Nodosilinea sp. E11: one gene and its partner. The protein of the gene in region 1 binds, or shares a complex with, the protein of each later gene. Links are inferred from orthologs where the notes say so. Each region holds a gene or a part of one and is shown in the gene's direction. Other genes may lie near its edges. The genes, in order: pheT and pheS.

What was found.
Region 2: the proteins of pheT (region 1) and pheS are in contact, whole or in part, in a crystal structure (PDB 6P24), measured with the Escherichia coli proteins. The link is inferred for Nodosilinea sp. E11 from one-to-one orthologs.

The regions. Positions count from the first base shown.
Region 1 is NZ_CP136520.1:959,017-962,420, forward strand. What follows is about bases 151-3,234. They hold pheT (phenylalanine--tRNA ligase subunit beta), read left to right. Parts: upstream 151-515; coding sequence 516-2,954; downstream 2,955-3,234. Other genes in these bases: RRF56_RS06645 (DUF4349 domain-containing protein), read right to left, coding at 3,135-3,234. Also shown: RRF56_RS06635 (protein kinase domain-containing protein), read right to left, coding at 1-127; more of RRF56_RS06645, read right to left, coding at 3,235-3,404.
Region 2 is NZ_CP136520.1:3,466,525-3,469,792, reverse strand. The notes cover bases 215-3,162. They hold pheS (phenylalanine--tRNA ligase subunit alpha), read left to right. Parts: upstream 215-1,161; coding sequence 1,162-2,163; downstream 2,164-3,162. Other genes in these bases: RRF56_RS17550 (Zn-dependent hydrolase), read left to right, coding at 2,460-3,162; surE (5'/3'-nucleotidase SurE), read right to left, coding at 215-940. Also shown: more of surE, read right to left, coding at 77-214; more of RRF56_RS17550, read left to right, coding at 3,163-3,268.

The DNA.
Region 1 (3,404 bases):
CTCGCCCCAGCGCCCGGATCATCCGATAGCGGCCTCGCAGCAACAGCTCTGCCCCACAGCATTGACAATGACTGACTGTGGGAGGGTTCTTAGGCTTTGAACAATCGGGTTGGATGCAGTAGCTCATGCGGCCCAAGGTGGTGGATGTCTAAACGAGGCTCAAAGGCCTCATCTGGGATTGAGTTGCCAGCAGCGGAGGCCGTCAACAGGGAGCCACAACACCGCGAATGCGGGGGTTATGAGGGCCGACCCCATGCGGTACTGCCACATTACCCCAATTGTTCCCTCTTTCCGAGGGGGGTTATAGCATTCATCCCAAGGGATATATACTTCTGCGCGAAATTGAGGCGAAATGTGAAAAGTCGATGAAATTTCGATCCCCCTTTGTTAAGTGACCTAGGGGAGATGTGGTCAATCGGCGGCTGTCCTTTGGGTAGATGCAATGGCCGCAGGGTAGAATGTTTGGGCAATAAACCACAGCGTTCTAGACGTTTTAGCGGTCTCCTAGCCCTACCATGCGCATATCTCTGAACTGGCTCAACGAATACGTCAATGTCCAGCTTTCTCCAGGGGAGCTGGCTGATGCCCTGACCATGGCCGGCTTTGAGGTCGAAGATATTGAGGACAGACGCACCTGGGCTGATGGCGTGGTGGTCGGGCGAGTGGTAGAGCGCACCCCGCACCCCGATGCCGATAAACTCAGCGTTTGTGTGGTCGATATTGGTGAAGCCAATACGTCAACTATAGTGTGCGGCGCTGCCAATGTGCAGGCCAACATCTACGTGGCCGTCGCCACCGTCGAGACCTATCTGCCCGTAGTTGATTTGACCATTAAGCCCCGTAAATTGCGGGGGGTACCCTCGGCAGGCATGATCTGCTCTCTAGCCGAGCTGGGGTTGGCTAAAGAGTCTGAAGGAATTCATATCTTTGAGGCGGAAGCCCTAGAGCTGGGCCAGGACGTGCGCCCCCTACTAGGGCTAAATGACGTGATTTTGGACGTGACCTCCACCGCTAACCGGGCCGATGCGCTCAGCATGGTGGGTATTGCCCGAGAGGTGGCGGCGATTACGGGGGCAGCGCTGCATTTACCAGTCACTAAGTCCGTTGCCGTCCCCAGCAGTTCAGGGGCTCCGGCAATTTCGCTGCCCGATGCCAAAGCCTGCCCCATCTACATTGGTACGGTGCTTGAAAATATTGCTCTTGGTCCGTCACCCCAGTGGTTGCAGCAGCGACTCCAGGCGGCGGGCACCCGCCCCATTAACAATGTGGTAGACATCACTAACTACGTGCTGCTGGAGTGGGGCCAACCGCTCCACGCCTTTGACCGCGATCGCCTGGTGACGACCGGGGACAGCCTCAGTCTCGGCGTGCGCTACGCCCATGCTGGCGAAACCCTGGTTACTCTTGACAGTCAAAAGCGCCAGCTAGCCCCCGAGACGCTATTGATTACCGCCAATGACCAACCCGTGGCCCTGGCTGGGGTGATGGGCGGCGAAGCCACTGAGGTCCACGACGGTACTGTAGCCGTCATGCTAGAGGCCGCTTTTTTTGATGCGGCGGCCATTCGCAAGTCGGCCCGCAGCCAGGGGTTGCGCACCGAGGCCTCGGCCCGCTACGAGCGAGGGGTAAACCCGGCGGAGTTGGTACTCGCCTGCGATCGCGCCCTCCAGCTCCTGCAAGAGGTAGCCGGAGCGACCGTGGTGGCCCAAACCACCGGCACCACTGCCCTAGGAGCCACCATTCCCAGCCGGGTGCTCACGCTGCGGCTGAGTCGGGTCACCCAACTGCTCGGCCAGGTCACCAACTTGGGTGACCACCCCCAAGACCTACCTCCCGAAACGATTCAAACCCTTTTAGAAACCCTGGGCTGCCAGGTTGTGGCGACCGAGGCTGCGGGCGTGTGGGCGGTGACGGTGCCTCCCTACCGCTACCGCGATCTAGAGCGCGAAATTGATTTGATTGAAGAGGTAGCTCGCCTCTACGGCTACAACCACTTTGCCGATACCCTGCCCCAAAAGGCGATCGGCGGCTCGCTCTCGGTAGAAGCGGCCCTGCACCGTCGGCTGCGCGAGTCCTTTCGCGCCGCTGGGCTAACGGAGCTGCTGCACTACTCGTTGACTAAACCGATTAGCGATCGCCAGGTTACCCTCGCCAACCCCCTCTTTCCTGAATACTCTGCCCTGCGCCAGGATCTAGTCGATGGTCTGATTGAGGCCTACGCCTTTAACCTCAACCAGGGCAACGGCCCGCTGAACGGGTTTGAGGTTGGCCATATTTTCTGGCAAGACGAGGCGGGTATTCACGAGGCGGAAGCGATCGGTGGCATTGTGGGAGGCGACGGGCGATCGAGCCAGTGGGTTACCAGTGGTCAGGCTCAACCGCTCACCTGGTACGAGGCCAAAGGCGTGCTTGACGGCGTGTTTAGTCGCCTGGGGCTAGCGGTTGACTACCGCGCCGACAGCACCGATCCTCGGTTTCACCCCGGTCGCACCGCATCGCTGTGGGTGCGGGGGCGGCTAGAGCTGGGACGCTTTGGCCAGCTACACCCCCAACTGCGCCAGCAGCGGCAGTTGCCCGCCGAAGTCTATGTGTTTCAGCTCAACTGGTCGGCGCTGGAGACCTGCCTGGTGCCGGTACTGCAAAAGTCAGTTAAGTTCGCGGCGTATTCGACCTTCCCGGTGAGCGATCGCGACCTGGCCTTCTACGCTCCCCTAGAGGTCACCGTCGCCCACCTAACGACTGCCATGACCAAAGCCGGGGGCAAATTGCTAGAGTCGGTCGCCCTCTTCGACGAGTACCGGGGTGAAAGCGTCCCCCAAGGACAGCGCAGCCTAGCCTTTCGATTGGTTTACCGCTCCCCCGATCAGACTCTTACTGACGATGCCGTAGACCCTGTTCACCAAAAGGTGCGTGCCACCCTAGAGAAACAGTTCGGCGTAACGCTGCGCAGCTAAGCGCTCCAAAATCCGCGTTCCCAAGTCGGCATCTGATACTAAATCCTATCTGTCTACCCCCGATTTGTCGGGGCATTGCAGTGCAATGCTCCTACGAGGTATCAATTTCGAATCGGGGTTTTGTAGGTCAGATTCGGTATGAGCAAACGTCACCAGGGAAAGCGGGCTGGGCCAGAGCGCTTAGCTGTTGTCAGCTTCCGCAGTCGCAGGCGGCTGCGAATGACTCTGCCAAAGCCGATAGCCGCCGTAGCCAAGCGCCGCCAGCAGCACCCAGTAGGGGCTAAAGGCTAGCAGCCACAGCCCTAGCTTTAGACCGCTAACGGTGAATGTTTTGACCGACTGGGTAGCCGATTTCCAGGTGTTGCCAAGGGTTTCGCCCACGGGCCGCAACGGTGGCACTGAGGTAACAGGGCTTTGCAGGGTCAGGTCAATTTGGGAGAAGGCGACTTG
Region 2 (3,268 bases), 2.5 Mb from region 1 along the record:
GGTGGGCTGACCATCCTGGTTGGCCGATCTCAAGGTGCTATAGATTACCCTGCTGCTAGTCTGCCCCGAACTGCGGCTAGATCCCATCGGTATGAAGTTTTTTTTCTCCAGCCACCTCCGGCAGCAGGGGCCGCTGCCCTCCGACCAAATCTAACAGATCGCCTACGGCTGTGAGGTTATATTGCAGCGGCGTAACCGAAATATAGCGATCGTGAATGGCCTGAACATCGGTGGGTATGGTGGTCAGAGACTGCTTGAGTTCGGGCGGCCAGCCCTGATTGGGCAGCGGATCTTCGAGGTCTGCGATCGCTTCCCCTGCCAGCCAGTAGTAGGTTTTGCCGCGCGGGTCGAGGCGTTTCTCAAACTGGTCAAAATAGCGACGAATACCCTGGCGAGTGATTTTGGCTCCCTTGATCTCGGCGGCGGGCAGGGCTGGCACGTTGACATTGAGCAGCAGGGGAGCTGCCAGCAACCCACTCGCCCCCTCGGCCAGCAGATCGCGAATAAACTCGGCGGCAGGGGCAAAGTTGCCCTGGGTAAAACTGGTCAGGCTGACTGCGATCGCTGGAATGCCCTCCATCATTCCCTCCATCGCCGCCGACACCGTGCCTGAGTAGACTACGTCGGTGCCCAAATTAGCGCCGTGGTTGATGCCTGAGACCACCACATCTGGCGGGGTTTGCATGAGCGCCCCCAGGGCCAGCTTGACGCAGTCGGCGGGGGTGCCCGAGCAGCTCCAGGCCTGAATATCTGTTTGAAAAACTGAGTCAATCACCTCAGCCCGGATAGGCTTGTGCATGGTGAGGCCGTGGCCGGTAGCCGATCGCTCGCGATCGGGGCAAACCACAGTGACTTGGTGCCCTGCTGCCGCCAGGGTGGTCGCCAGGGTACGCATCCCCAGGGCAAAAATGCCGTCATCGTTGCTGATTAGAATGTTCATGACTGTTCCCCACCACACTAAAATAGTTAAGCTAGATCGCGGATCGCCAGCCCAGGGGATCTGGGGATCGGTACAGGATATACGGCATGCATAACCACCCAGCCGCGAGGGTTAGCAACCGCAAACCGTAGACCTCGCACCGTACCCCCCCAACTACCCCTCGACCCTACTCCCGTCGTGGAGCACCTAGCCTACCATTCCAATACTTTTGCACCCTACCTATGACCGTCGCACCCACCTCGCTCGAAACCGACCTGATGGCCATGAAGCAGGCCGCCCAGGGCGCGATCGCCGCTGCTACCACCCTAGACGAGCTAGAGCAGCTGCGGATTGGCTATCTGGGTAAAAAGGGCCAGCTCTCTAAGGTGCTGGGCGGCATGGGCAAACTGTCAGCCGACGAGCGCCCTCGCATTGGCGCGATCGCCAACGAGGTTAAAGAGCTAATTCAGACCCAGCTCGACCAGGGCAAAACCGCCCTCGAAGCCGCCAAAATTGAAGCCCAGCTGGCCACAGAAACCCTCGATGTGACCATGCCCGGCATTTTTCACCCCCAGGGCCGGGTACACCCGATTAACAGCATCATCGATCGCATTGTCGATATTTTTGTGGGCCTGGGCTATACCGTCGCCGATGGCCCCGAGGTTGAAACCGACTACTACAACTTTGAGGCGCTCAACTTCTTGCCTGACCACCCGGCCCGCGACATGCAGGACACCCTGTACCTGCCCGATGGCCAGCTGATGCGCACCCACACCTCCAACACCCAAATTCGCTATATGCAAGCCAACGAGCCCCCCCTGCGGGCCTTGGCGATTGGCCGCTGCTACCGCCGCGACACGGTAGATGCCACCCACGCTGCCGTCTTTCACCAGATCGAGTTTTTTGCCGTCGACACCGACATCACCTTCACCGATCTGCGGGGCACCATCAAAGTTTTTCTAGAAGCCCTCTACGGCGATATTCCAGTGCGGTTTCGGCCTAGTTTCTTCCCCTTCACTGAGCCTTCGGCAGAGGTAGACGTCGAGTGGCAGGGCAAGTGGCTAGAGATTTTGGGCTGCGGCATGATCGACCCTAACGTGCTCCAAGCGGTTGGCTATGACCCCGAAGTTTACAGTGGCTTTGCGGCTGGGCTGGGGGTAGAGCGTCTGGCCATGGTGCAACATCAAATCGACGACATTCGCCGTCTCTACACCAGCGATCTGCGGTTTCTGCGACAGTTTTAGGGCAGGCTCGGGCGATCGCTCGTCGTTGTCGCCCAAGGGAATACTAGGGTTAGCCAATGAGCCACAGCAGTTTAACCGTTGTGGCTCATTGGCATTGCTGGGCTAAAGCCGCGATCGCCCAAGTCTGGGCAACCCCTCGCCCCATTAGCCGACAGAAAGTTCTTCCTAAACAAAACTTGAGCAGCTCTCTGCATACAATAAACTGTATACAGAGACATCACGGTTTATGATGGACTGTAACGTTTTCTGGAGTCAAACGTTTCATCTCTTCACCATACTCCTCCCACTAAATACCCATGGCTCTACTACAAACCCTTAGCATCAATGGCAAGCGCCTCAACCAAAGCATCGATGACCTAGCTCAGATCGGGCAGCTAAAGAACGGTGGCATTTGTCGATTGGCCTTTAGCCCGGAAGATCTGCAAGGGCGGGAGCTGGTGCGGCGATGGATGGTAGAAGCGGGTTTGAGCACCTGTATTGACACCGCTGGTAACCTGATTGGTCGCCGCAACGGTCGTACCAACGCCCCGGCCATTGCCACCGGATCTCACATCGACACCGTCCCCTGCGGCGGCAAATTTGACGGCACTCTCGGTGTGTTAGCCGGGATAGAAGTAGCCCGTACTCTCCACGAAAACAACATTCTCCTAGAGCATCCCTTCGAGGTAATTGTCTTTGCCGATGAAGAAGACACCATGATCGGCGGTCGCGCCATCGCTGGTACTGCGACCCTCGAGGCCGCCGACTACCACCGCAAAGACGGTCGCGCCATCGACGAGGGCGTCAACGCCGCTGGGGGGAACTGGGATCAGCTAGCGCTATCTAAGCGCACCCGCGATGACATCTGCGCCTTTGTCGAACTCCACGTTGAGCAGGGCGGGGTGCTCGAAGCCGCCCAAAAGCAGATCGGCGTAGTGCAGGGCATTGTGGGCATGCAGCGCTATCAAATTCACATTGCCGGACGCCCCAACCACGCTGGCACCACACCAATGGATCAGCGCCAAGATGCCCTCGTGGCAGCCGCTCAAGTGGTGCTAGTGGTCAACCGCCTGGGCACGCGCCCGCCTGGTCAACAGGTGGCCACCGTAGGAGCCCTACAAGTGTG